3 regions of the Azospirillum sp. UENF 312511 genome follow, and region 2 is predicted to be linked to each of the others. Evidence: predicted binding sites of a transcription regulator. Region 2 holds the regulator's gene; each other region holds the start of a gene.
What was found. Region 2 encodes LexA, which represses DNA repair genes until DNA is damaged. Its sites were predicted from a motif close to ATGTTCTANTTTGGTTC; they were not measured.

Region 1 (6,112 bases), 870 kb from region 2:
CGTCGTCCGCCGCCGCGACCGACGTCGCCCTGGAGCGCTTCGACCGCATCCGCAACGCCAAGGGCTCCATCAAGTCGTCGGAGCTTCGCCTGGAAATGCAGCGGACCATGCAGAACAACTGCGCGGTCTTCCGCACCGGCGAGGTGCTGGAGGAGGGCGTCAAGCTCATTGACCAGACCTTCGCGAAGAAGAGCGACATGGCGATCAGCGACCGTTCGCTGGTCTGGAACTCCGACCTCGTCGAAGCCATCGAGCTGGACAACCTGCTGTACCAGGCGGTCGCCACGCTCCACTCGGCGAAGAACCGGCCGGAGAGCCGCGGCGCCCACGCCCGCGAGGACTATCCGGACCGCGACGACGAGAACTGGATGAAGCACACCGTCATCGAGGTGTCGGACAAGGGCGAGACGAAGATCGGGTACCGCCCGGTCCATCTCTACACCCTGACCGACGAGGTGCAGGTGTTCCCGCCCAAGGCCCGCGTCTACTAAGGCGGCAAGAGCAAGGCAAGGATACGAACCATGGTCGAATTCAACCTGCCCGCCAATTCCAAGGTCGGCGTCGGCAAGACCATCAACACCGCCAGCGGCGCCAAGCGGGCGAAGACCTTCAAGATCTACCGCTGGTCGCCGGATGACGGGCAGAACCCGCGGGTCGACACCTATGTCGTCGACCTGGACAAGTTCGGCCCGATGATCCTGGACGCGATCATCTACATCAAGAACAACATCGACTCGACCCTGACCTTCCGGCGCTCCTGCCGCGAGGGCATCTGCGGGTCCTGCGCGATGAACATCGACGGCACCAACACGCTGGCCTGCCTGAAGGCCATCGAGGAGGTGAAGGGTGACGTCAAGATCTACCCGCTGCCGCACATGCCGGTGGTCAAGGATCTCGTCCCCGACCTGAAGCACATCTACGCCCAGCTCGCCTCGATCAAGCCGTGGCTGCAGTCGCAGTCGCCGGCCCCGAGCCGCGAGCGCCTGCAGTCGCCGGAGGACCGCGCCAAGCTGGACGGCCTCTACGAGTGCATCCTGTGCTTCTGCTGCTCGACCTCCTGCCCCAGCTACTGGTGGAACGGCGACCGCTACCTCGGCCCGTCGATCCTGCTCCAGGCCTACCGCTGGATCGTCGACAGCCGCGACGAGATGACGGGCGAGCGCCTCGACAACCTCGAGGACCCGTTCCGCCTCTACCGCTGTCACACCATCATGAACTGCACCAAGGCGTGCCCGAAGGGCCTCAACCCGGCCAAGGCCATCGCCGAGATCAAGAAGCTGATGGTTCAGCGCCGCTGATCCGTCCGTTTCGGTTCACCGATGAAGAACGGGGCGCCTCCGCAAGGGGGCGCCCCGTTTTCTTTGGCCGTTCAGCGTCTGCGCTTATGCGAAGTCGGGATCGGTGGGCCGGGACGGCGGCAGGTCGTCGTTGGGCAGGGGGGAGGGCATGTCCTCCTGCGGGCCGGGGGTCGGCAGGTCCGGGTTGTCGGTCAGGGGGCCCGGGGTGGGAACGTCCTGGCCCGGCGGCGGGAAGGGCGGGGCCGCGCGCAGCGGCTGCGGAAAGGCGCTCGAATAGGTCCAGCCCATGGGTCGGTCGCTCCCGGTGTGGTGAGGGTGTCCTGCATCAACCGTCCGGCTGGCCCGTCTGCGCAGGTTGACCGGCGGCGATGAGGGGGTATGCTTTTCGAGGGAGCGAACCATCCGGATAGAACCAACCCGAAGCCAAAAAGGGAGAAGATCATGGGCAGCACGGCCGGTCAGGCGTTGAGCTACATTCAGGGCGAATGGATCGCGGGCAACCCCGCCATCGTCGGCCCGATGACTCACGCGCTCTGGCTGTCTTCGGTCGTTTTTGACGGCGCCCGCGCCTTCCAGGGCGTGGCCCCCGACCTCGACCGCCACTGCGCCCGCGTCGTGCGCTCGGCCCAGGTGATGGGCCTCGCCCCCATGCTGACCGCCGGGGAGATCGAGGAGCTGTGCTGGGACGGCATCCGTCGCTTCCCCAAGGAGGCCGAGCTGTACATCCGGCCGATGTTCTACGCGGAGGAGGGCTTCGTCGCGCCCGACGCCGAGAGCACGCGCTTCGTCCTGTCGGTCTACGAGGCGCCATTGCCCAGCGCCGCCGGCTTCACCGCCTGCCTGTCCAGCCGCCGCCGCCCGGTGCCGGACATGGCGCCGACCGAGGCCAAGGCCGCCTGCCTTTACCCCAACGCCGGGCTGGCGCTGAAGGAGGCGCGGGAGCGCGGCTTCGACAACGCCATCATGCTCGACCCCATCGGCAGCGTGGCGGAGTTCGCGACGGCCAACCTGTTCATCGCCAAGGACGGGGTGGTGCGCACGCCGGTGCACAACGGGACCTTCCTCAACGGCATCACCCGCCAGCGCGTGATCGCCCTGCTGCGCGACGACGGCGTGGCGGTGGAGGAGGCTACCCTGAGCCCCCGCGACGTGCTGGAGGCGGACGAGGTCTTCTCGACCGGCAATTACGCGAAGGTGGTGCCGGTCACCCGCGTCGAGGAGCGCGCCTTGCAACCCGGCCCCCTGGCGGCGCGCGCGCGCGGGCTCTATTGGGAGTTCGCCTTCCGCTGATCCGCTTCGGCTGACTCGGAATGCCGGTTTTCGGGCGGTATGCGGCCCGAAAGCCGGCTTGATAGATGGCCGGTTCCGCGGCATGATTCCTCCCAAGCGGTGAATCGGTCCGTCGAAGGACGCTGTCGAGGGGGGAGATGATGCAATTCCGCGAACGCCGCCGCGTGATCCAGGTGATCCGCACCGTCTACGATCCGGACCTGAAGCGCGGTCGGTCGGAACTGGTCGGGAAGATCGACAAGGCCGCGCCCGTGGTCACCGACAGGCTTCAGAAAAGCTGCACGCCGGAGGAGTTGTCGGAGATCCTCACCTATCTGGACGACCGCCACAACCGCCTGCGCAACGAGGCGGTGCGCGCCGGGGCGGAAACCCTGCCGGCCCAGATGCGGGAGGCGGCGGAGTATTTCCGCACCCACCGTGACGACGACGCGCGGGCCTTCGCGACGGAAATCCGCTTGGCGTGGGAGGATTTGAAGACGGCCTTGCGTGAGGCCGGCTTTTCAAAGAGCAAGGTGCTGAAGAAGGCCGTCGACCGGGACAAGGCCCCAGAGAAGGCCCCAGAGAAAGCCGCTGAGAAGAAGGCCACGGCGAAGACGGAGGCGCCGACGCCATCCGTGTCTTTGACCGTGGACGGCGCGGCCGAGCCGGCGGCCGCACCGTCCCCCGCGGCACCGGTTCGCAAACCGCGCGCAAGGAAGGCGCGGACCGCGCCCGCCACCGCCGTGGCCGCTGAGGGGACGTCCTCCGACTCCGGCAGTGCCGGCTCCTCTCCCGCCGCCTGACGGTCGGATCGAGTCAACTGCCTTCGCGGATCAGCGCGCTGGCGGCGTTGCGGTGGTGAGTCAGTGCGCCGGTGAGGCGGGACAGCCAGGCATCGCCGCCCGTGCGGTCTGCGGGCAGGGAGCGGCGCCGTTGCGCGGAGCCCCGGCGGCCTCGGCGGCCAGCCGGTCGTGCAGGCGAAGAGCGGCGGCGCGGGCGAGGGCGGCGTGACGCTCCGCCCCCTCCAGAAGCGCCGTCCGCACCGCGCTGCGGGGCGGCGCGTCGTCGTGGCGGCGTTCAAGCTCTTCCAGAAGGGATGAACGCCGAGGCGTTCCGCAGAGTCCGGTCATGGCCGGACGATAAGCTCTTCCGATGACGCAGTAAAGGATATTTGTCCTAGGACAGAGTGCCGCAGGGCTGACGCTTACTGGCTCGCCCAGACGATGCGCGCCATCCAGGCGACCTCGGCGCGCGGGATGCTGCGGTCCGGGTGGGCGCGGTTGATGGAAATCAGCTCGATCTTGGTGGCGGTTTCGCGAAGGAGTTGCTTCGCCATCACCTCGCCGCCCTTGGTGCGGACGACGACACGGTCGTTGCGCCGGATCTGTGCGGCAGGCGAGACGATGATGGTGTCGCCGTCGCGGTAGACGGGGTCCATGCTGTCCCCGGCGATCTCCAGAGCGTAGGCGTGGGGATCTCCGATGCTGGGAAACAGAAGCTCGTCCCAGCCCACACCCGAGGGAAAGCCGGCGTCGTCGAAGAAACCCGCGTTGCCCGCCTGCGCATAGCCGATGACCGGCACCCGCTGGAGCGAGCCGGCGCCCGCGGCATCGCCGACGAGGCTGACGAACTCCGACAGCGACGCGCCGGTCGCCTCCAGAACCTTGGACACGCTCTCCGTCGAGGGCCAGCGGAGCTTGCCGTCGCCGGTGGTCCGCTTGCTCTTGTTGAAGGTCGTCGGGTCCAGCCCCGCGCGCCGCGCGAGTCCGGAAGCCGACAGCCCGTGCTGGGCCGCGAGGCGGTCGATCGCCCGCCAAATGTCCGCATGTTTGAGCATGGGAGGATAATCACATAAACGAACCAGCCCGTCCCTAGGAACCTATTCATATTTTCCTTGACGAAGGACTTTAATCAGTACATAACGTGAACATGTGTTCGCCAGCCGCGCGTGCCGCGGCCCATCCGGCGCTCCGCCCGAGAGCGAAGCTGCGCCCGCGAACCCAGAAGCTGCAATTTCCAGGGAGACCTCACGCATGGTCCAGCACCGCAACACGTTCATGGTTCTGTCCGACGCCGCCGGGGAACCGTTCGGCAGCGCGGAGGAGGCGTGGTTCTGGTCGGTCCAGGCGCAGGACGCCAAGGCCGCCGGCGCGCGCATCGCCGCCGGTCGCGGGCTGATCCAGCGCCCGTGCGAGCCCGGCGACGTGCTGTGCGCGGTGGACCGGCTGTACCGCCGTCGCCTGCTGATCCGCGACCATCTGCACGTGCTGGTCCATTACGGGCGCCGCCTGATGGCGCCGGACCCGGCGCGTTACCGCGAGCAGCGCGCCCACACCCTGTGGCGGGAGGCGTTCGACCGGCTCCGCCCGGTGCTGCGCGAGAAGGGCATCGTTCAGTGAGCACGCCGCTGCCTCAGCCTTGCCAGATGGATTCCTGCCAAGTGATACCCTGCCGGGAGGGAGCGGACGCGCCGCATGCCTGGGTGGTCTTCCGGGGCGAGGCGGAGCTGTGGTGGCTGCGTCTGCTGAAGCCGGGGTTCCGCCACTGCTTCGCGCTGCTGCACGATGGGCACCACTGGGTGATCGTCGATCCGCTCTCGTCCTTCACCGACGTGTCGGTCCTCGATCTGCCCGCGGCCTTCGACCTGCCGGGCTGGTACCACGGGATGGGCATGGCGGTGACCCCGGCGACGGTGCGGCGCGGCCTGAATCGTCCGGCCCCCTGGGCTCCCTTCACCTGCGTCGAGGCGATCAAGCGCCTGCTGGGGCTGCACGCGCCCGGCATCGTGACGCCCTGGCAGCTCTACCGGCATCTGGCGAGGCCCGTCCCCGCGGCCTGATCCGCGCCGCCGGCCCGTCCGCCTTCCCGACGCCCTTTCATACAAGGGCCTGTTTTCGCATCACGGACAAGGACCCCCCGCCCATGGCGAACCTGTTCAAGGCGCCCCGGCCGGCGCCGCCGCCTGCGCCCGCGCCGGATCCTCAACCCACGCCGACGCCCGCCCCCGAGCCGGCTCCGGTGCCCGTGGCGGTCCCGGAGCCGGCTCCCGCCACGACGCCCTGGTGGAATGCGCCTCCGGACCCGCTTCCCGAACCCGCCGCCCCGGCGGTGGAGGCTTCCGCTCCCGTGGCCTCACCCGCCGGCGATCCGCCCGCCGCCGGCCCGGCTCCGGCGACGGAGGAGGAGAAGGACCCGGCCAAGGCCGCGGAGGCGCTGATCCAGCGGCGCAACCGGGGACGGGCGGGGACGGTCCAGACGTCCTGGCGGGGTGCGCTGGACGTCGGCGCGCTGGTGCCGCTGCGCAAGCGCCTGTTGGGGGAGTGAGGCCATGAAGGACACCACGCACGGCACTTCCCAAGGGGGCCGCAAGGGGGATGCCGCATCCACGTCGCCGAACGGGCCGGAGCGTCTGCTGGAGCGCTACCGGGCGGCGCGGGAGCGCCGGTCGGTCTGGGAAAGCCATTGGCAGGACTGCTACGACCACGCCCTGCCCAACGGGCAGCCCTTCCGCGGCGGCGGCACCCCCGGCGAACGGCGGGTGGACC
Region 2 (6,112 bases):
CACCTCGCCCTGGACGCGGTCCTTCAGGACCGTCTCGCCCTCCTGCGGCGCCTTCAGGCGGATCACCGGCTTCACGCCGGCCGGAGCCTCGGACGGGTCGCGGTCGCGCCAGCGCCCGTCGTAGCGCACCGGCTGGCCCGCCGCCTTCTGGGCGGCGCGCATCTCCTCCAACTCCTCGGGGCTCGCGTAGCAGTAATAGGCGCGGCCAGCCGCCAGCATCTGCTGCGCCACCTCGGCGTGGCGGTCCTTGCGGGCGAACTGGCTGACCGCGTCGCCGTCCCAGTCGAGGCCGAGCCAGGACAGGCCGTCGAGGATGGCGTCCACCGCCGCGTCCGTCGAGCGCTGGCGGTCGGTGTCCTCGATGCGCAGCAGATACGTGCCGCCGTTGCGTCGGGCGTACAGCCAGTTGAACAATGCGGTGCGGGCACCGCCGATGTGGAGAAAGCCGGTGGGCGACGGGGCGAAACGGGTGACGACGGTCATGGGAGGCTCAATTCCAGGTTCGGCGCTGCTACAGTGCTGCGGCGGCCGAGATGCGGCGGCTGCGGTGCGACTGCGGTGGTGCGGTGGTGTAACACATTAACGGCGCCGGAGGCATTTGCCTTGCGCGCATAGGCGACAGTATGGCCCACGGGGTTGAAGAGGGCATGGCCGGAGGTTTGGCGGCGGAGGGCGATGCCGGTCCTGTCCGTCGCGGCGTCGGCGCGCGCCTTCTCGTTGCGGCTCTGGAATGCCTTGCCGCGGAACGGGAGCGCTGGGCGCTGTGGCTGCCCGTGGGGACCGGGGCGGGTGTGGCCCTGTATTTCGGCCTGCATGCCGAGCCGCCGCTCTGGCTGGGGCCGGGCGCCGTGGTCGGCTGTCTGGCTCTGCTGTGGCTGGTGCGGCGGCGTCTGGCGCCGGTCGTTCTGCTGCTGGGGCTGTTGAGCGTCGCTCTGGGTTTCGCGGCGGCGCAACTGCACAGCGTGGCGGCGATGGCGCCAATGCTGACGCGCGAGCTTGGACCGGTGCAGGTCACCGGGCGGGTGCTGGCGATCGAACGGCAGCCCACCGGCACGCGGTTGATGATCGGTGAACCGATGGTGGAGCGGCTGGCCCCGGAGGCGACGCCGGAGCGGGTCCGCCTGCATTTGCCGGCCAAGGTGACACCGCCGGAGGCCGGGACGGTGGTACGGCTGCGCGCCATGCTCCACCCGCCGGCCGCCCCGGCGGAGCCGGGAGCCTTCGACCTGCAGCGGCGCGCCTATTTCGAAGGCTTCGGCGCGGTCGGCTTCGTCATGGGCGCCCCCGTCGCCCAGGAGGCGCCGCCGCCCGACGGCTGGCGCCGGGTGACGGTGGCCTTTGAGCGGGCGCGCGCCGCCATCGCCGAGCGGGTGCGTGCCGTCGTGAGCGATTCCGCGGAGGCCAGCGTCACCGCCGCCCTGCTGAACGGCGACGCGGCGGCGATTCCGGGACCGATGATGGACGCCTTCCGCGACAGCGGTCTGGCGCACCTCCTGTCCATTTCCGGCCTGCATGTGGGCATCGCCGCGGGGATCGTCTTCTGGGTGGTGCGGGCGCTGCTGGCGCTGGTTCCCTGGGTGGCGCTGCGCTGGCCGATCAAGAAGATCGCGGCGCTGGCCGGCATCCTGTCGGCCATCCTCTACACGCTGCTGGTGGGGGCGCCCTTGCCGACGCTGCGGTCGGTGCTGATGACCGGTCTGGTCATGGGAGCGGTGATCGCCGATCGGTCGCCGATCAGCATGCGGCTGGTCGCCTTCGCCGGCATCGTCACCGTCCTCTATGACCCGGAGGGGATGCTGGGGCCGAGCTTCCAGATGTCCTTCGCGGCGGTCGTCGCCCTGATCGCCGCCTTCGAACGCTTCACGCCCTGGGCGGTGCGGCGGCGGCGCGACATGGGCTGGCTCGGCAAGGGCGCCATGGCGCTGGGCGGCATCGCCTTTTCCAGCGTGGTGGCGACCGTCGCGACGACGCCTTACGGGCTCTACCATTTCCAGCAGGTCGCCTTTTACGGTGTGCTGTCCAACATGGTGGCGATTCCCATCACGACGGTGTGGATCATGCCCTTCAGCCTGTTGTCCTACCTGCTGCTGCCCTTCGGGCTGGAGGGGCCGGCGGTGACGGCGATGAGCTGGGGCGTCCGGCTGGTCATCGAGACGGCGGAGCGGACCGCGGCGCTGCCCGGAGCGACGGCGTTTCTGCCGGCCATGCCGGACGCCGCCATCGCGGCGGTCACTCTGGGCGGGCTGTGGCTGGCCATCTGGACGGGACGCTGGCGCTGGCTGGGGCTGGTGGCCTTGGCCGGCGGGCTGGTCGCCCCGGCCGTCGCGCCGCGGCCCGACATCCTGGTGTCGGAGGACGGAAAACTGATGGGCGCGCGCGGCGCGGATGGGATCCTCAGCCTCTCCACCGCCAGCGATGGCCGGGTCGCCAACACGTGGAGGCGGCGCGGCGGCATGGAAAAGCCGGAGGACAAGGCCGGTCAGGATGTCTGGCCGCTCGCCGGGGTGAGCCTGGACGGGCGGCTGCGCTGCGACGCCCTGGGGTGCCTCTACCGCGCGCAGGGGAAGACGGTGGCGCTGCTGCGCCAGCCGGACGCCTTGCCGGAGGATTGCGCGGTGGCCGATGCGGTGGTGGTCGCGGTCCCGTCGCGCGGGTGCCGGGCGCCGCTGGTCATCGACCGCTGGCAACTGCGGCGGGAGGGCGCGCACACGCTCACCCTGTCGGACAAGGGCATCCGGGTGGAAAGCGTGCGCGGTCGGCGCGGCGACCGCCCGTGGACGATGGGAGGAAAGCTCCCCGATGGAAAGACCGGGGCGCGCTGAGCCGCCGCCCCGGAGCATCCTGCGGTCAGTACTTCCGCACCAGACCGACGAGGCGACCCTGCACCCGAACGCGGTCGGCGCCGAAAATGCGGGTCTCGTAGGCGGCGTTGGCCGGTTCGAGCGCCACGGTGTTGCCCTTGCGGCGCAGGCGCTTCAGCGTGACCTCGGCGTCGTCGACCAGGGCGACGACGATGGAGCCGTTCTCCGCGCTGTCGCAGCGCTGGATGACCACCGTGTCATGGTCGAGGATGCCGGCCTCCACCATGGAATCGCCGGCGACTTCCAGCGCGTAGTGGTCGCCCATGCCGAGCATGGCGGCGGGAATGTCCACGAAGGCGGAACCGTCGCGCAACGCCTCGATGGGCGTGCCCGCGGCGATCCGGCCGTAGAGCGGCAACTGCACGGATTCGGACGCCGGGTTCGCCTCACGTCCCGCGAAGCTGAAGTCGCCCTTGATGACGTTGGGCTCGAACTTGGCGCGCGGCGGCCGGGTGCGGGCGGTCTCCAGCCCCTCCGGCAGGCGCAGCACCTCCAGCGCGCGGGCGCGGTGGGGCAGGCGGCGGATGAAGCCGCGCTCCTCCAGCCCCGTGATGAGGCGGTGGATGCCCGACTTGGACTTCAGGTTGAGAGCGTCCTTCATTTCGTCGAAGGAAGGGGACACACCGCCCTGTCCGAGCCGCTCGTTGATGAAAAGCAGCAATTCATGCTGCTTGCGCGTGAGCATTTGTGCCTCCCGGCCGGTTCCGCACTAGATATGGAACAAAAGCAAAACGTTCCATCTTGTTCTAGTTTGGTTCTTAACCCCCGTCAAGCCCTACGGATGAAATCAATCGCAAATCGACGGACAGGACTCCCAAATGGATTTCCCGTGCGGAACGGATTAAAGCGACAGGACACCGCCGCTCAGCGGGATCACCGTCACGCGGTCGCCCACAGCGGCGGCGGTTGCCTGCGGCTCGCGGACGATCAGGGCGTCGGCCCGGGCCAGCCGGGACATCATCGCGCTGTCCTGGCGCGGGAAGGGCGTGGCGATGGGCTCGCCGTCCGTCCCGGTGGACAGGGTGGCGCGCATGAAGTCGGTGCGGTCGTCGTTGGCCTTCAGCGGCGCGCCGAGCCGCGCCGCGAGCGTGGTGTTCTCGGCGGGCAAGCCTTGGAGACGGCGAAGGACGGGCACCAGGAACAGCAGGGCGGCCACCCCGGTGGACACCGGATTGCCGGGCAGGCCGAGCAGCGGAACGCCGTTCGCCGTCCCGAAAATCAACGGTTTGCCGGGCTTCATGGCGACGCGGTAGAAGTCCAGTGACAGCCCGCCCAGTACGTCGCGCACATGGTCGTGCTCGCCTTGCGAGGCGCCGCCCGTGGTCACCAGCAGGTCGCAGCCGGCCGCCCCGGCGGCCATGGCGGCGAGATGCTCCGGATCGTCCTTGGCCACGCCGAGATTGTGGGCGAGGCCGCCCTGGCTGGCGACCAGCGCGCAGAGGCCGAGCGCGTTGGAGCTGACGATCTGGCTCGGTCCCAGCGGATCGCCGGGCAGGGCGATCTCGTCCCCGGTGGCGAGCACGGCGACCCGCGGTCGGCGGTGGACGCGCAGCCAGGGCAGGTTGGCCGCGGCGGCCAGGGCGACGTCGCGGGCGGTGAGCAGCCGTCCTTTGGGAAGCAACTCCTCTCCCGCGGTGAAGTCCAATCCGGCGGGACGGATGAAGCGACCCGCGGGCACGGCGCGCCCGACGCGCACGCGGTCCCCGGCGTCCTCGCAATCCTCCTGCATCACCACGGCGTCGGCCCCGGCGGGCAGGGGCGCGCCGGTAAAGATGCGCACGGCCTCGCCCGCGCCGACCGATCCGGCGAAGGCGTGGCCAGCGGCGGACTCGCCGATGCGGCGCAGCGTGACGGGAGCTTCCGCCGACGCCGGGACGATGTCGGCGGCGCGGACGGCCCAGCCGTCCATGGCCGCGGCGGCGAAGGGCGGCTGAGTCAGGCGAGCGCCGGCGGGCTCCGCCAGGACGCGCCCCAGCGCGTCGGGCAACGGCACCGTCTCCGCCGGCAGGGCGGTGAAGGCGGCGAGGATGCGGGCGCGGGCTTCACCGACCTGTAGCATCAGACCGCGCTCCCCCATTCGCCGCTCTTGCCACCGGCCTTGTGCAGCAGCTTCACCTCGGTGATGGTCATGCCGCGGTCCACCGCCTTGCACATGTCGTAGACGGTGAGTGCGGCGACCGACACGGCGGTTAGCGCCTCCATTTCCACGCCGGTCTGGCCCCTGAGCTTGCAGGTGGCGGTGATGTCCACGGCGTTGCGCTCGGGGTCGCAGGTCAGGTCCACCTTGACCGACGTCAGCATCAGCGGGTGGCACAGCGGGATCAGGTCCGGCGTGCGCTTGGCCCCCATGATGCCGGCCAGCCGCGCCACCGACAGGACGTCGCCCTTCTTGAGGCCGCCCTGGAGGATGAGGGCCAGCGTTTCCGGCTGCATCAGGACGGAGCCGCGGGCGGTCGCCGAGCGCTCCGTGTCGGCCTTGCCGGACACGTCCACCATGACCGCGCGGCCTTCGGCGTCGAAGTGGGTGAAGCCGCTTGCGGGCTGGTCGGTCATAGGGGTTTCTCCATGAACAGGCTCAGCGGGTCCGGACCGTAGGGGCCGAACGGGCCGCGGTTGGCGAAACCCTGCTTGCGGTAGAGGGCAATGGCCTCGTCCTGATAGACGCCGGTCTCCAGCCGCAGCAGGGACAGGCCGGCGGCACGGGCCTCATCCTCGATGCGTTCCAGAAGGCGGCGCCCGATCTGGCCGCCGCGCGCGGTCGGCTGGACGAACATCCGTTTGACCTCGCCATAGCCACCGTCGGTGTCGATGCGCATGGCGCCGCAGCCGACCACGGTTCCCGACCGCCGGGCGACCAGGAAACGGATGTCCGGCTTGGCCAGCGATTGCAGGTCGAGCAGGTGGTTGCTCTCGGCCGGGTATAAGTCGCCCAGATAGCGGTCCAGCTCTTCGATGAGCTGAACCACTTCGTCCTGGAGCGGGCTTTCCCGGGCAATGGTCACGTTCGGCACGGCGTCGCTCCTCCCCATTGCTTTCTTGTTTTGTCTCAGGCGAGCAGGGCGCGGGTGGCCGCGGTCACATCCTCCTGCCGCATCAGCGATTCACCGACCAGGAAGCAGCGCGCGCCGACCGCGGCCATGCGCGACAGGTCCGACGGGCTGTAGAGACCGCTTTCGGCGACCAGCATGCGATCGGCGGGCACATGGGCCGCCAGTTCCTCGGTCGTGGCGATGTCCACCGCCAGGGTCTTC
Region 3 (6,112 bases), 2.2 Mb from region 2:
GCGGTGCGGAACTGAGGACCGTTCCCGGACCTTTCCTTGCGGCGAACGGCTGACCTGGAGTTCCGGTGGACGACACGACCTCTTCCTTTGCCGACAGCGCTCCCGCCGGACGGCGCACCGATGGTGTCGCGGGGGTGGGGGAGCGGCCCGGCGGCGCCGTCGCCACCGGCGTTCTGGCGGTCCTTCTTCTGGCCGGGCTGGTCGCGGCGGGGGCCGGGGTGGTTCTGGACCGCGATCCTGTGGCCTGGGCCGGCCTGACCACCGCGGGCGCGGGAGCCTTGGCCCTGGCGATCCGCATGGTCCGCGCGCGGCGGCGGGTGGCCCGCGTCGGCTCCCTGCTGGGCAGCGCGCTGGAAGGGCTTCCCTCCGGCCAGCTCGTCTGCGACGGCGCCGGGCATGTGGTCTTCGTCAACAGCACCTTCCGCTCGCTGACCGGCTGGAGCGAGGGAGAACCGCCGCTGCGCGCCCTGGAGCGCCAGTTCGCCGACGATCCGGACAGCGCCGACGCCTTCCGCCGCCTGTGCGAGCGGGTGAAGGGCGGCTATTCCGGGTCCATCGAGCTGGCGGTCCGCCAGCAGGGGCGCGCCGCCGAATGGCGCCGCATCCAGGGCCAGCCCATCGACGGGCACGCCGGGGCGGTGATGTGGCGCGTCGAGGACATCACCGCGCGGCGCGAGCTGGAGCAGGTGACCCGGCGCGAGCAGACCCAGCTCGTCGATTTCATGGACCACGCACCGATCGGCTTCTTCTCGGTGGACCAGGACGGGCACTTCCAGTTCGTCAACGCGACCCTGGCGAAGTGGCTGGGCTGCGCGCCGGAGGATCTGGTCGAGGGCGGGCGCCGCCTTCACGATGTGCTGGCCCATCCGCCCGCCGTGTCCGCTCCCTACGACCTCCTGGAGGGCGGCGGGCTGGAGCAGCGCGGCGAGATCGCCATGGACGGGCTCCAGGGCCGCCGCTTCCAGGCCTATGTCGCGCAGAGCGTGGTGAGGGGCGAGGACGGGCGGATTTCGCACACCCGCTCCGTCGTGCGCGACCTGACGCCGGAGCGCGAGTGGCAGGAGGCCCTGCGCCTGTCCGAGCAGCGCTTCCAGCGCTTCTTTGAGGACGCGCCCATCGGCATCGCCCTGGTGGATGAGGTTGGGCGGCTGGCCGAGTGCAACCAGGCCTTCCTGGCACTGATCGGCAGCGAGGCCGGCAACGTCCTCGGGCGGGGCATGGCCGACCTGATCGTCCCGGCGGAGCGCGCCATGGTGACCGAGCGGCTGACTGCCGTGCAGGGTGGCGCCGACCCCGCGGCCCCGCTGGAGGTGAGGTTGACCGGCGGGCGCGAGCTGGTGGCCCAGCTCTACGCGCGGCGGCTCGGCGGGGTGGGGCCGGAAGGGGCGGCGGGGCTGATCCTGCATTTCATCGACATGACCGAGCGCAAGGGGCTGGAGGCCCAGTTCGCCCAGTCGCAGAAGATGCAGGCGGTCGGCCAGCTGGCCGGCGGCGTCGCCCATGACTTCAACAACCTGCTGACCGCGATGATCGGCTTCTGCGATCTGCTGCTGCTGCGGCACAAGCCGGGCGACCAGTCCTTCAGCGACATCATGCAGATCAAGCAGAACGCCAACCGCGCGGCCAATCTCGTGCGCCAGCTTCTGGCCTTTTCGCGCCAGCAGACGCTGCAGCCGCGCATTCTCAGCGTGACCGACGTCCTGGCCGAGCTTGGCAATCTGATGCGCCGGCTGATCGGCGAGAACATCGAACTGAAGATGCTCCACGGCCGGGACATCGGCTATGTGAAGGTCGACCAGAACCAGCTGGAGCAGGTCATCATCAACCTCGTGGTCAATGCGCGCGACGCCATGGCCGGGGGCGGACGGCTGACCATCGTCACCTCCAACCATGTGGTCGAGCAGGCGCAGCGCCGCGAGCACGAGACGATTCCGTCCGGCGAGTATGTGTCCATCGAGGTGATCGACACCGGCTGCGGCATCCCCAAGGAGAATCTCCAGCGCATCTTCGAGCCCTTCTTCACGACCAAGGGCGTGGGGTCGGGCACCGGGCTGGGGCTGTCCACCGTCTATGGCATCGTCCGCCAGACCGGCGGCTTCGTGCTGGTCGAGTCGGAGAAGGGGGAGGGGACGACCTTCACCATCCTGTTGCCCCGCCACAAGGGCGAGGCCCGCCCCGACCAGGGCGAGCCGCGCGAGCGGCGCGGCAGCGACCTGACCGGCTCCGGCACCATCATGCTGGTCGAGGACGAGGACGCCGTGCGCGTCTTCTCCGCCCGTGCGTTGCGCAACAAGGGCTATCAGGTGCTGGAGGCCAAGAACGGCGAGGCGGCGCTGCAGCAGATCAACACGGACGGCAACCGCATCGATCTGCTGATCACCGACGTGGTGATGCCGCAGATGGACGGCCCGACCCTGGCCCGCCATGTCCGGCAGATGCGGCCTGACATGCGGGTGATCTTCATCTCCGGCTACGCCGAGGACCGTCTGGGCGAGATCGACGGGGTCGAGGTCGCCCACTTCCTGCCCAAGCCCTTCTCCCTGAAGCAGTTGGCCTCCAAGGTGAAGGAGGTCATCCGGGACGGGAAGTGACGCGGTGGGCAGAATAGGGCGGGGCCTTATCCGACCCGCCAGCCGTGATAGGTCCAGCGGTCCGTTCCCGGCACGTCGACCGGCTCCCACCCGCGGCGACCGGCGCCGATCGGGCGGTCCGACAGGACCAGCGCGCCCGGCGCCAAGAAAGGTTCGACCAGGCCGCCGATCCACTGGCGGATGCCGTCCTCGTCGTCCTCCCGCTCGCAGCCGATGTCGGCGTGGGCCAGCCGCACGCTGCCGCGGAAGCGCTCCGCGGCGGCGGGCAGCGCGTCCCGGAAATCGCCGAGGAACAGCCGGTCCTCGTCCGGGCGCAGGGAGGCGGGAACGCGCGCCCACATGTCGAAGACCAGGATGTCGCGCGGCGGGAACAGGCTGCGCAGATGGTCGTAGGTGCGGCCCTTCCCCAGACCGATCTCCATCACCAAACCGGGCGTTCCCGCGACGCAGCCGGCGGCCCAGCCGAGCGCGACGCGCTGGGTGGTGAGGCGGTCGATCATGCGGTCGAGCGTGGAGTGGACGGTCGCCATGCGTGGCTTTCCGGGGTGTCGTTGGAGGGGCATCTCCTCTTGAACGCAGCCGCTGGAATTCCGTTGCACGGCGCCGGATCGTTACTAACTTGTGATGAGAACATTCGCGGAACTTAGAGCTTTGCGCAGGGGAACAAAGCTGGTACATTCCCTCTCACCGAATGACCGTTGGTGAGATCGTTGGCCCTGGGGCCGCGGATGTGATCTAACAAGGGGAGACGGGCATGTCGTCCGCACAGCTTCGTTTGGTCGAGAAGGATTCCATGGATAAGCAGAAGGCCCTGGATGCCGCTCTGGCGCAGATCGAGCGCGCCTTTGGCAAGGGCTCGATCATGAAGCTCGGCGCCCGCGAGAACACGGTCGAGACGGAGGTCGTTTCCACCGGCTCGCTCGGCCTCGACATCGCGCTGGGCATCGGCGGCCTGCCGCGCGGCCGCATCATCGAGATTTACGGGCCGGAAAGCTCGGGCAAGACGACGCTGGCGCTGCACGCCATCGCCCAGGCCCAGAAGGGCGGCGGCACCTGCGCCTTCGTGGACGCGGAGCACGCCCTGGACCCGTCCTATGCCCGCAAGCTGGGCGTCAACGTGGACGAGCTGCTGATCTCCCAGCCCGACGCCGGTGAGCAGGCGCTGGAGATCGCCGACACGCTGGTGCGCTCCGGCGCCGTCGACGTGCTGGTGGTCGACTCGGTGGCGGCATTGGTGCCGCGCGCCGAGCTGGAAGGCGAGATGGGCGACAGCCACGTCGGCCTGCACGCCCGCCTGATGAGCCAGGCGCTGCGCAAGCTGACCGGCTCCATCGCCAAGTCGAACTGCCTGGTGATCTTCATCAACCAGATCCGCCTGAAGATCGGCGTGATGTTCGGCAACCCGGAGACGACGACCGGCGGCAACGCGCTGAAGTTCTACGCCTCCGTCCGTCTGGACATCCGCCGCATCGGCGCGATCAAGGACCGGGAGACGGTGGTGGGCAACCAGACCCGCGTGAAGGTGGTGAAGAACAAGATGGCCCCGCCGTTCCGCGTGGTCGAGTTCGACATCATGTACGGCGAGGGCGTGTCGAAGGTGGGCGAACTTCTCGACCTCGGCATCCAGGCCGGCGTGGTGGAGAAGTCGGGCGCGTGGTTCAGCTACGACGGCACCCGCATCGGCCAGGGCCGCGAGAACGCCAAGAACTACCTGCGCAACAACCCGGCCACGGCCGACGCCATCGAGGCGAAGATCCGCGGCAACGCCGGTCTCGTCGCCGACGCCATGATGGGCACCCCGGAGGCCGACGGCGAGGCCGCCACGCCGGAGTGATCCCGGGCGGCAAGCCGGTTTCTGTGTGTGAAAGCCCCTCTCCGGTCCGCCGGGGAGGGGCTTTCGCCGTCTTGCCGGACGGCTGGAAAGACCTTACATTCAGGCTGGGCGGACGGGTGCTGCTACACCCGCCCGCCGGCCCGGTCCTAGCGGTTCAGGATCTCAAGCAGCAGCTTGAGCGCCCGCAACAGCAGGATCAGGAGTTCGAGGATTTTCCGCATCCTCTCATCTCCTTGTGAGCGCCTCATTGAGATTGGACGGGCGGTGGCGATCCACCGCCCGTCCGCGCTGACGATCATGCAAATGTGGCGCTCCGTCCACGCGGCCTGTCGCCGCGCGGGTGCCCGTCGCGGGCACTCTGTGGACAGCCACCGCAAGTCACGTTAAAAGCACGGTTCGGCCGCGAACAAGGCCGCGCCGCCGATTGTAGCCGACCGTAGCCGGAGCCTGGACAGCTTATGAAGACCGCCAACGACATCCGCCGCACGTTCCTGGACTTTTTCGCGAAGAACGGCCACCAGATCGTGGAGTCGTCGCCGCTGGTTCCGCGCAACGACCCGACGCTGATGTTCACGAACGCCGGCATGGTGCAGTTCAAGAACGTCTTCACCGGGGCGGAGCAGCGGCCTTATTCGCGCGCGACCACCTCGCAGAAGTGCGTGCGCGCGGGCGGCAAGCACAACGACCTGGACAATGTCGGCTACACGGCGCGGCACCACACCTTCTTCGAGATGCTGGGCAACTTCTCGTTCGGCGACTATTTCAAGGACGACGCGATCGCCTTCGCCTGGAACCTTGTGACGAAGGAGTTCGGGCTGCCGGCGGACAAGCTGCTGGTCACCGTCCACAGCTCCGACGAGGACGCGGCGGGCATCTGGCGCAAGGTCGCCGGCCTGTCGGACGACCGCATCATCCGCATCCCGACCGACGACAATTTCTGGCGCATGGGCGACACCGGCCCCTGCGGTCCCTGCTCGGAGATCTTCTTCGACCACGGCCCGCACATCGCCGGCGGTCCTCCGGGCTCGCCCGACCAGGACGGCGACCGCTTCATCGAGATCTGGAACCTCGTGTTCATGCAGTATGAGCAGCGCGGTCCCGACGACCTGATCGCCCTGCCGAAGCCGTCGATCGACACCGGCATGGGGCTGGAGCGTCTGGCCGCCGTGCTCCAGGGCAAGCACGACAACTACGACATCGACCTGATGCGGGCGCTGATCGTGGCCTCCGCCGAGGCGACGAAGACCGCGCCGGACGGCGCGCACGCCGTCTCGCACCGCGTCATCGCCGACCATCTGCGCTCCTGCTGCTTCCTGATCGCCGACGGCGTTCTGCCGTCGAACGAGGGCCGCGGCTATGTGCTGCGCCGCATCATGCGCCGCGCCATGCGCCACGCCCACATGATCGGCGCGCGCGAGCCGCTGATGCACCGCCTCGTCCCGGCGCTGATCCAGCAGATGGGCGACGCCTATCCGGAGCTGAACCGCGCCCGCGCCCTGATCGTCGAGACGCTGAAGCTGGAGGAGACCCGCTTCAAGCAGACGCTGGAGCGCGGCCTGCGTCTGCTGGAGGACGAGGTCGCCCGCCTGGGCGAAGGGCAGCCGCTGCCCGGCGACGTCGCCTTCAAGCTGTACGACACCTACGGCTTCCCGCTCGACCTGACCCAGGACGTGCTGCGCACCCAGGG

Region 1: the regulator LexA is predicted to act here: its motif matches at 4,482-4,498, upstream of ACWPN7_RS16405 (S24 family peptidase).
Region 3: the regulator LexA is predicted to act here: its motif matches at 3,253-3,269, upstream of recA (recombinase RecA).

The regions. Positions count from the first base shown of each region.
Region 1 covers NZ_JBSNCG010000003.1:1,066,345-1,072,456, reverse strand. The annotation lists gene sdhA (succinate dehydrogenase flavoprotein subunit) at 1-491, shown strand, start outside; gene ACWPN7_RS16430 (succinate dehydrogenase iron-sulfur subunit) at 522-1,298, shown strand; gene ACWPN7_RS16425 (hypothetical protein) at 1,383-1,586, opposite strand; gene ACWPN7_RS16420 (branched-chain amino acid aminotransferase) at 1,740-2,588, shown strand; gene ACWPN7_RS16415 (hypothetical protein) at 2,726-3,370, shown strand; gene ACWPN7_RS16410 (hypothetical protein) at 3,431-3,697, opposite strand; gene ACWPN7_RS16405 (S24 family peptidase) at 3,772-4,404, opposite strand; gene ACWPN7_RS16400 (hypothetical protein) at 4,601-4,966, shown strand; gene ACWPN7_RS16395 (hypothetical protein) at 5,008-5,406, shown strand; gene ACWPN7_RS16390 (hypothetical protein) at 5,490-5,891, shown strand; gene ACWPN7_RS16385 (portal protein) at 5,896-6,112, shown strand, end outside.
Region 2 covers NZ_JBSNCG010000003.1:198,403-204,514, reverse strand. The annotation lists gene gltX (glutamate--tRNA ligase) at 1-483, opposite strand, end outside; gene ACWPN7_RS12285 (ComEC/Rec2 family competence protein) at 648-2,822, shown strand; gene lexA (transcriptional repressor LexA) at 2,848-3,546, opposite strand; gene ACWPN7_RS12275 (molybdopterin molybdotransferase MoeA) at 3,703-4,920, opposite strand; gene moaC (cyclic pyranopterin monophosphate synthase MoaC) at 4,920-5,414, opposite strand; gene ACWPN7_RS12265 (GNAT family N-acetyltransferase) at 5,411-5,872, opposite strand; gene trpC (indole-3-glycerol phosphate synthase TrpC) at 5,908-6,112, opposite strand, start outside.
Region 3 covers NZ_JBSNCG010000003.1:2,415,281-2,421,392, forward strand. The annotation lists gene flhB (flagellar biosynthesis protein FlhB) at 1-15, shown strand, start outside; gene ACWPN7_RS22855 (PAS domain S-box protein) at 66-2,591, shown strand; gene ACWPN7_RS22860 (class I SAM-dependent methyltransferase) at 2,618-3,121, opposite strand; gene recA (recombinase RecA) at 3,346-4,425, shown strand; gene ACWPN7_RS22870 (hypothetical protein) at 4,572-4,724, opposite strand; gene alaS (alanine--tRNA ligase) at 4,884-6,112, shown strand, end outside.